Regions from separate parts of the Synechococcus sp. R55.7 genome, predicted to be linked through region 2. Evidence: predicted binding sites of a transcription regulator. Region 2 holds the regulator's gene; the other holds the start of a gene.
The links. Region 2 encodes NtcA, which controls nitrogen genes in cyanobacteria. Its sites were predicted from a motif close to GTANCNNNNGNTAC; they were not measured.
Positions count from the first base shown of each region.

Region 1: the regulator NtcA is predicted to act here: its motif matches at 1,397-1,410, upstream of NW820_RS05255 (ferredoxin--nitrite reductase).

Region 1 covers NZ_JANSIC010000067.1:7,593-11,843, reverse strand. Annotated here, with positions in the region: gene NW820_RS05265 (hypothetical protein) at 1-119, shown strand, start outside; gene NW820_RS05260 (CAP domain-containing protein) at 241-1,275, shown strand; gene NW820_RS05255 (ferredoxin--nitrite reductase) at 1,468-3,015, shown strand; partial or broken gene NW820_RS05250 (CmpA/NrtA family ABC transporter substrate-binding protein) at 3,077-4,251, shown strand, end outside.
Region 2 covers NZ_JANSIC010000145.1:279-6,088, reverse strand. Annotated here, with positions in the region: partial or broken gene NW820_RS08630 (hypothetical protein) at 1-37, opposite strand, end outside; gene NW820_RS08625 (M61 family metallopeptidase) at 109-1,959, opposite strand; gene ntcA (global nitrogen regulator NtcA) at 2,273-2,947, shown strand; gene eno (phosphopyruvate hydratase) at 3,186-4,469, shown strand; partial or broken gene NW820_RS08610 (prolyl oligopeptidase family serine peptidase) at 4,466-5,810, opposite strand, start outside.

The DNA.
Region 1 (4,251 bases), on a different contig from region 2:
ACCAGCTTTTGGCGGCCTTAGCCCTGTTTGCCTGTCTGGGCTTGTTGCCTGCTTGTGGCGAGAGCAGCAGCAGCACCGTCAGCCCCCCCAGCATCACCCCCACCCCCACCGGCTCATAATTCGGCTGGTTTTTGCATGCCCTTGCAGCGGTTGCCCAAGTTGGTTCAGCCTTGGGCTTTGAGGATCGCGGGGATCTTTTGTCTTTGTCTGCTGGCGGCCTGTGGAGGATCCCCTACCTCGATGGAGCCACCGCGGGCAGGGGAAGTGCCGATTGCCAGCTTCCTGTGCCGGTTGGATCGCCAGACCCGCAGCTTCACGGGGCCTATTTACGCCGAACAGCCCCAGGTTGCTACCTGCAACCCCGGTCGCCTTACGCCTGCAGCAGCCCAAAAGATGATGGATCGGCTGAATTTTCTACGGCTGTTGCACCAGTTACCGCCGGTGAAGCTCAATCCTCAGTTCCTAGAAGCCGCCCAGCAAGCGGCCTTGATGCAGGTAGCCAATGGTACTCTCAGCCACCAGCCGCCCCCTTCTTGGCGCTGCTTTACCCCTGCTGGGGAGGCGGGATCCCGCTTCAGCAACCTGGCGGTTGGGCCCATCCTAGAGCTGAACGGCCCCGATCCAGGCCGGGTGTTGGCGCGGCAGGTGGACATCTATTTTGCCGAGCCAGGTCGAGAAAACTTTGTGGATGTGGGGCATCGCCGCTGGAACCTGTATCCTCAGTACGCCCAGGGGGCCTACGGCATTGTCTTTGACCCACGGGCTGGACGGGTGACCCAGGCCAACGCCAACTGGATCTTCGGTTTTGACGAGTCCGTGCGGGATCCGGAGTTCATCGCCTTCCCGGAGAAAGACGGCTACCTCTACCGCCTAGAAGGGTTTTCCGGCCAGCCCCTGTCTGCCTACCGCTGGTCTTTCTCGGTGCCCAGCCGTGGCGGCAAGGCTGATCTCAGCCAAGCCCAAGTCCGCATCACCGATGCCCTCAGCGGCGAGCCGGTGCCTGTTGGAGATCTCCGCGTGGGGGATCCCGCCTTTGGCCTGGAAACTTTGACCTACTCTGTGGGTTCGATCCAGCCCAATCGCAACTACACCTTTGAAATTAGCGGCATCCGTCTCAACGGTGGCCCCCCCCGCACCTATCGCTACACCACTGCCCTCTACGACTGCGATCCCCAAACTTCCCAACGGCCCGCACCCCTCACCGAAGGGCTGGGGATCCCGCCCCGTCTGCTCTGGCAGATGGAGCCTTTCAACTCTTTCAACCCTCTCAACTAGCTTTTCCTCACCCCCAGCCCCTTTCCCAAAGGGGAGAGGGGAGTCTGCTGCTCCTAGAAGCCTGACCTTATGCACAAATTGCAATCAGAAGGTGACAAAATAGCATAACTTGTTACAAAGTGTAACGGCCAATACCAAAGTTAACGGTTCGTCATCGCTAGGGTAGCCAGTGTTCACCCCACGGCAGCGATCATGGCGAACCAATTTGAACGCCTCAAAAGCGAAAAGGATGGGCTGGCGGTCAAGGCCGAGCTGGAGGCGTTTGCCCGGATGGGTTGGGAGAACATTCCTGAAGACGACCGGGATCACCGCCTCAAGTGGCTGGGGATCTTCTTTCGCAAGCGCACCCCAGGTCAGTTCATGCTGCGGCTGCGCCTGCCCAATGGGATCCTAACCAGCGGCCAAATGCGGATGTTGGGCGCAATCATCCACCCCTATGGAGAACAGGGCGTAGCCGACATCACCACCCGGCAGAACCTGCAACTGCGGGGCATCCCCATCGAGGAAATGCCCCAGATCCTGGGCTACCTGAAAGAGGTAGGCCTGACCAGCATCCAGTCGGGCATGGACAACGTGCGCAACATCACGGGATCCCCTCTGGCCGGTATTGACCCGGACGAGCTGATCGACGTGCGCGGCCTCACTCGCAAGGTGCAGGACATGGTCACCAACAACGGCGAGGGCAACCCTTCCTTCAGCAACCTGCCGCGCAAGTTCAACATCGCCATCTGCGGTTGTCGCGACAACTCGGTGCATGCCGAGATCAACGACCTGGCCTTTGTGCCCGCCTTCAAAAATGGCCGCCTGGGCTTCAACGTCCTGGTGGGCGGCTTTTTCTCTGCTCGCCGCTGCGCCGAGGCAATTGGCCTAGATGTCTGGGTGGATCCCCGCGATGTAGTTCCTCTGTGCGAGGCGGTGCTGCTGGTCTACCGGGATCACGGCCTGCGGGCCAACCGGCAAAAGGCGCGGTTGATGTGGCTCATTGACGAGTGGGGCCTAGAGAAGTTCCGGGCGGCTGTGGAGCGCCAGACGGGCCACCCTCTGCTCAGGGCAGCGGAAAAAGATGAGGTGGTCTGGCACAAGCGGGATCTGCTGGGGGTGCATGCCCAGAAGCAGCCGGGCCTCAACTTTGTCGGCCTGCATGTGCCGGTGGGGCGGCTCAACGCCCTGGAGATGATGGAGCTGGCCCGCTTGGCGGAGGTGTACGGCTCCGGAGAGCTGCGGCTGACGGTGGAGCAGAACGTGCTCATCCCCAATGTGCCCGACTCCCGAGTGGCTTCCTTGTTAAAAGAGCCGCTGTTGAAGAAGTTCTCCCCCAACCCAGGGCCCTTGCAGCGGGGGTTGGTGTCCTGTACGGGCAACCAGTTCTGCAACTTTGCCCTTATCGAGACCAAAAACCGGGCTGTGGCCTTGATGGAGGAGCTGGAGGCGGAGCTGGAGATCCCCCAAACGGTGCGCATCCACTGGACGGGCTGCCCCAACTCCTGCGGCCAACCCCAAGTAGCCGATATCGGCCTTATGGGCACCACTGCTCGCAAGGACGGCAGGGTGGTGGAGGCCGTGGACATCTACATGGGGGGAGAGGTGGGCAAAGACGCCAAGCTGGGCGAATGCGTGCGCAAAGGGATCCCTTGCGAAGACCTCAAGCCGGTCTTGGTGGAGTTACTCAGGGAGCACTTTGGGGCCAAGCCGCGTCAGCATCCGTCCGCCGCCCAGGCTTCTGTTTTGGTAACCCGCTAGCGGTTCTGTTGCCGTCCTGAAAGTTTTTCTTTCTTCGTCGTTGTAAATCTTGGAGGTTTCGATGTCTAAGCTGTTCAGCACTTCCTCTCCCGTCTCCCGTCGGCAATTTTTGGCCGGGGTGGCTGCTCTCACGGCTGGGGCGGCCACGGCTGGGATCCCGCGCGCCCAATCGCAATCCTTGGGCAAAGGCTACTGGGTGGCGCAGGCCGATACTCCCGAAACCACCAGCGCCAAGCTGGGGTTCATCGCTCTAACCGACGCGGCCCCCCTGATCATCGCCAAAGAAAAGGGGTTCTTTGACAAGTACGGCATGAAGGACGTAGAGGTGGTCAAGCAGGCCTCTTGGGGCACCACCCGCGACAACTTGGTGCTGGGATCCGCCGCCGGCGGCATCGATGGGGCACACATCCTCACCCCCATGCCCTACCTCATCACCACCGGCAAAGTTACCGATGGCAAGCCGGTGCCTATGTACATTTTGGCCCGTCTCAATCTGGACGGTCAGGGCATCAGCATTTCCAACCAATATCGGGATTTGCAAATCGGCCTGGATAGTTCCCCCCTCAAGGCCAAGTTTGCCGAGCTTCGAGCTGCCGGCAAAGATCCCAAATGTGCGATGACCTTCCCCGGTGGCACCCACGACCTATGGATGCGCTACTGGCTGGCCGCAGGCGGGATCGATCCCACTAGCGACGTCTCCGTCATTGTGGTGCCGCCGCCGCAGATGGTGGCCAATATGAAATCCAGAACCATGGAAGCCCTCTGTGTGGGCGAGCCTTGGAATGCCCAGCTGGTGAACCAAAAAGAGGGGTATAGTGCCCTCACCACCGGCGAGCTGTGGAACGGCCACCCGGAAAAGGCCTTTGCCCTGCGGGCCGACTGGGTGGATGCGCACCCGAAAGCCACCCTTGCCCTGTTGAAAGCGGTGCTAGAAGCCCAGATCTGGTGCGACCAGATGGAAAACAAAGAGGAGATGTGTCGCATCATCGGCGACCGCCGCTGGCTGGGGGTGCCTGTGCCCGATATCTTGGGCCGTTCTCGGGGCACTTTTGACTACGGCACCGGCAAGGTCGTTGAAAACAGCCCCCACCTGATGAAGTTCTGGCAGAACTACGCTTCCTACCCCTTCAAGAGCCACGATCTCTGGTTCTTGACCGAAAACATCCGCTGGGGCTATCTGCCTGCCGACACCGATACCAAAGCCTTGGTGGAGCGGGTGAATCGGGAAGAACTCTG
Region 2 (5,810 bases):
CAGCTGCCCCAATCAATAAAACCAAAACTAAGTCCATCAGATACTCCTGTCCTCTGCTGCTGTTACTTTTCTTTCCAGTTAACTGGATTACCTGCTTGCCTCAACATGCTAGGAGGAGATAGGTGAATTTTCAAGCAGATGGGGACCTGCCTCTGACCGAAGCTGGGCGCCGACAAGGGATCCCAGCCAGCCTTGCTGAAGGGCTTCTTGAGCAGGAGTCAGTTCAGGCAACACCTCCAACGTGTAGACATCGGGCCGAGGGGGATCCAACGGGATCCAGAAATGTTTCAACTGATCGGCTTGAAAAACGCTCAAACAAATGATCTGGTGGGGCTGATAGGCCGTCAAGCGTTCCGCCAAGTTGGCAGCGCTCACCCTGAACCCATCCAGGGCCACCAGCTCATCGCCGGCCCAGATGCCTGCTTTTTGCGCCGGGGATCCCATCTCCACTGTGCTGATGCGATTGCCCTCGCCGTTGAAATTGAGGCCCAGGTATGGGATGGGGTTGGGGCGGCTGAAGTGGGCTTTAAGGGTGAGGCCAAAGGGGTGTAGGTAAGTGTTGTAGTCTAGCTCTTCCGTGCCTTCCACATAGGCTGCGAAAAACCGGCCAAGATCGGCACCGGCTGCCCGCTCAAACGCCTCCCGCAAGTCTTGGTCGCTGTAGCCCTTCTCTGACCGACCAAAGCGCTGCCACAGATCCTGCAAAGCCGTATCCAGGGATCCCTGACCGCCGGAAAGGTGGCGAATGTGCAGATCCAGCAGCCAACAGACCAAAGCCCCTTTTAAGTAATAAGAAACCTGGCTGTTGAGGGTGTTTTCGTGGGGGCGGTAGAGTTTGATCCAGGTATCGAAGCTGGACTCCCGCAGCGATTGCACGGCCCGGCCCGGAGTACGCTGCAAGCGGCCAATCTGTTCGGAAAGAACTTTTAAAAAATCGCCGGCACTGAGGATCCCTGCCCTCAATAAGATGACGTTTTCGTAATAGCTGGTCGCCCCCTCACAAAACCACAGACATTCCAGATAATTTTCCTGGTTGTAATCGATCTTTTCCAATGCCAGAGGACGCAGACGCTTGACATTCCAGGCATGAAACAACTCGTGGGCCAGCAAAGACAAAAAGCGCCGATAGGACTCCGGCTGATGCAGCTCCAGCCCAGAGTAAAGAAGGGTGGTGCTGTACTTGTGCTCAAGGCCACCAAATCCTCCCGGCGACAAATGCACAATGAACCAGTAGCGGTCGTAGGGTAGCCCACCAAAAAATGCGGCTGTGGTTTCGACAATGGCCTTGGCATCGGCAACGGCCCGATCGACATCCAGAGTGCCCGACCCCCAAACCACAAGGTAATGCGGGATCCCTTCCACCTCAAACGATTGCATCCGATGCAGGCCCACCTCCACCGGGCTATCCACCAGCTCGTCATAGTCCTCCGCCACAAAAGACTGGCCGGAAGCGGGATCCCCAGAAGAGGAGATCAAAGGCCGCAAACTGGTGGCGATGCGCCAATCCGGCTTGGGGGGGATCACCGTCAAGGTGTAAGGTTCCCGCTCGCGACCGGGCACGTAGAGAAAGAGCGCTGCCCCGTTGAAATAGGCGTGGGTCAAATCCAGATGGTTTGTGCGCACCGTCAGCTCATAGGCATAGACCCGGTAGCACACCTTCACGGCAGAAGAACCCGGCGGATCGATTTGCCAGGTATTCTTATCCACCTTCCGCCAGGCCAAAGGGATCCCTTGCTCAGTTGCCGCCTGAAACTCCTGCACATGACGGGCATACTCCCGCACCAAGTAGGATCCCGGCGTCCACACCGGCAGTCGCAGCCGCAAAGGCACCTCTGGATCCACCTCTTGGATCTGCAGTTCCACCTCCAGCAGGTGATTGGCCGGATCCGGCATCCGCACTGTGAAATGCTGGCGGCTCAGTTGAGAAGGTGCAGCAACGATAACCTCTGGGATCCCCATAGATAGATAGATAGATAGATAGAATGTTCCAACCCACTCCACTCTCTACCGCCAAGGGCTGGCGCAGCCCCCAGCGACAATGGCTCTTATCCTAACCCCTGCTTTCGGTTGGGGATCCCTTTCTGGGGCAAAAACGAGACTCAAAAATGTAGCACGTGCTACAAAGATGCCTGGGCAGAACCTTCTACTTTAGGGTAAATCTTGGTATCATCATCGATTCTGAAGTCAAGGGGTCGCAACCTAGCCTAATGCTTCTAGATTGATCTTAATAGGTTGATCTTAGGTATAAACTGACCTTAAAAGGTTGATGAGTATGGCGGTGGCCGTAGCGGAAAAATCTCTGATCACAGCCTTCAAGCAATTGGGAGGCCCTCACCATCCTCCGGTTATCGAAACGTTTGAGCGCGGGAAGACCATTTTTTTTCCAGGGGATCCGGCGGAGCGGGTTTACTTTTTGGTGAAGGGAGCCGTTAAGCTCTCGCGGGTCTACGAAATGGGGGAGGAAATCACCGTCGCCCTCCTACGCGAAAACAGCATCTTCGGCGTGCTCTCCTTTATCACGGGACAGCGCTCCGACCGCTTTTATCACTCGGTGGCTTTTACACCTACCGAGTTACTCTCTCTGCCGATCGAGCAGGTGGAAAAATCCTTGCAGGAGAACGCCGAACTGGCCATGTTGCTGGTTAAAAGCCTGTCGTCTCGTATCTTGCAAACGGAGATGATGATCGAGACGCTGGCTCATCGCGACATGGGATCCCGTCTGGTCAGCTTTTTGTTGATTCTCTGTCGCGATTTCGGGGTGCCTGGCCCAGATGGGGTCACCATCGATCTCAAGCTGTCTCACCAGGCCATTGCCGAGGCCATTGGCTCAACCCGCGTCACCATCACCCGCCTGTTGGGAGAGCTGCGCAAGAAGAAGTACATCTCCATTCACAAGAAGAAGATCACCGTACACGACCCGATGCGGCTGAGCCATCGCTTTGCCTAGAAGGAAGAGGAGAACACCTCCTGAGTAGCACCTTGCCCAGGCAAACCCCGCTCGACGGCTAGTTGAAGCTCTGGCCGGCCTATGTTCAATCTACTGCTGCAGCCTTGAAGAATCTCTGTGCCCGAAGGACAGACTTAAAGTTTTCTGGAAGCTGACCGGATCGCGGGCAAGAATCTACTAGTCTATGGGGGGATCTGGCTTTGGCCAGAGCTATCTAGCCAATTGCTGAGGTGTAACTGTGGAAACGGCCATCGAGTGGATTACCGCCCATGAGATCCTCGACTCGCGAGGGCGTCCCACCCTAGAAGCCCTGGTGGGTCTAGCCAATGGAGCAACGGGCTTGGCGCAGGTTCCCAGCGGTGCCTCGACCGGTACCTTCGAGGCCCATGAGCTGCGGGACGGGGATCCCAAACGCTACGGCGGTAAGGGTGTGCTGAGGGCGGTGGAAAACATCCTTGGCCCCATCCAGTCGGAGCTGCAGGGAGAAGATGCCCTCAACCAAGCCCGTATTGACCAGTTGCTGATCGACCTGGACGGCACCCCCAACAAGTCCCGCCTGGGGGCCAACGCTATTTTGGCAGTTTCTCTGGCGACAGCCAAAGCGGCTGCGGAAGCAGTGGGCTTGCCTCTTTACAAATACCTGGGGGGGCCCTTTGCCAACCTGCTGCCGGTGCCGCTGATGAACGTGCTCAACGGCGGCGCCCACGCCGACAACAACGTCGATATTCAAGAATTTATGCTTGTGCCCATTGGAGCGGCCAGCTTTCGCGAGGCGCTGCGCTACGGGGCTGAGGTGTTTGCGGTACTAAAACAAGTGCTGCAGCAGAAGGGGCTGTCCACCGGTGTGGGGGATGAAGGGGGGTTTGCTCCTGATCTCGACTCCAATGCGGCGGCTTTGGATCTGCTGATGACGGCTATTGAACAGGCAGGCTACAAACCGGGAGCAGATATCGCCTTGGCCTTGGATGTGGCCGCCAACGAGCTGCTGCAGGATGGGCAATATCACTTTGAGGGCAAAGCCCACAGCGCGGCTGATATGGTGGCTTACTACCAGCAACTGCTGGCCAACTATCCCATCCTTTCCATTGAAGATGGGCTAGCGGAAGAAGACTGGGCCGGTTGGCAAGCCATGACCGCTCAACTGGGATCCCGGGTACAGCTGGTGGGAGATGACCTGTTTGTAACCAACCTGACCCGCCTGCAAAAGGGTATCGACAGCGCCGCCGCCAACGCCATTTTGATCAAGCCCAACCAAATCGGCACCCTGACGGAGACCGTCTCGGCCATCCAATTGGCAGTTCAAGCCGGCTTTCGCACCATCATCAGCCACCGCTCTGGCGAGACGGAAGACACCACCATTGCCGACTTGGCGGTGGCCACCCGTGCCGGGCAGATCAAAACCGGATCCCTCTGCCGCAGCGAGCGCATTGCCAAGTACAACCAACTGCTGCGCATCGAAGACGAGCTGGGGGAAGCGGCAGTTTATGCCGGTCGGGTGGGCCTGGGTCCTAGAGCTCGCTAACTTCCCGTTCCGTCCCAGGGGATCCCTAGCACCTGCACCAAAAAGGCCCAGCGGTCGGCAGCTTCCTCAATCAGCTTGCTGGTGGGCTTGCCGGCCCCGTGCCCTGCCTTGGTGTCGATGCGGATGAGGATGGGCTGGGATCCCCCCTGGGCTGCCTGCAGGGCAGCGGCAAACTTGAAGCTGTGGGCGGGCACCACCCGGTCGTCGTGATCTGCGGTGGTGATCAGGGTGGCGGGATAGGCAGTGCCGGGCTTGAGGTTGTGCAGAGGGGAATAGGCGTAGAGGGCCTTGAATTCCTCCGGGTTCTCCGGGGATCCGTACTCGGAGATCCAGGCCCAGCCGATGGTGAACTTATGAAAGCGCAGCATGTCGAACACCCCCACTGCCGGCAGGGCCGCTGCAAACAGCTCCGGCCTCTGAACCAGGCAGGCCCCCACCAGCAGGCCGCCGTTGCTGCCGCCGGAGATGGCCAACTTGGCGGGGTTGGTGTAGCCATGGGCTATCAGCCACTCGGCAGCGGCAATAAAGTCGTCGAACACCTTTTGCTTGTTGAGCTTGGTGCCCGCCTGGTGCCACTCTTCTCCGTACTCGCCGCCGCCGCGCAAATTGGGCTGGGCGTAAACCCCTCCCATTTCCAGCCAGGCCACCAGACCCACTGAAAAGCTGGGGGTAAGAGAGATGCCAAAGCCGCCGTAGCCATACAGCAGGGTGGGGTGATCCCCTGTCCGAGTCAGGCCACGGCGGTGGACGAGAAACATGGGGATGCGGGTGCCATCTTTGCTGGTGTAGAACACCTGCTGCACCTCGTAGGCCTGGGGATCGAAATCCACCTGGGGCTGACGGAACAGGGTGCTGGTGCCGCTGGTGAAATCGTAGCGGTAGATGGTGGGTGGGGTGGTGAAGCTGGTGAAGGTGTAGAAGGTCTCGGTGTCGTAGCGCTTGCCGCCAAAGCCGCTGGCGGATCCCAGCCCGGGCAGCGGAATTTCCCCCAGGTAGCTACCGTCTAAAGCAAAGGTCTTGATCTGGGTGTGGGCGTCTTTGAGGTAGAAGGCCACAAACTGATTGTTGATCAAGCTAACCCCCTGCAGGGTCTCCTCCGCCTCGGGGATCACCTCCTGCACCTGGTCGGGCTGCTCCAAGTCAATCGCCACCAGTCGCCGCCGAGGAGCTTGGCAGTCCGTCAACAGCCAAAAGCGGGATCCGTCGTTGCCCACGAAGCTGTATTCGGCCTCAAACTCGCGGATGAGCTCTACTACAGGAGACTGGGGATCCCGCAAGTCTTTGTAGAAGATGAGGTTTTTGGGATCCGTGCCCCGCCAGACGGAGATGATGAGGTAATTC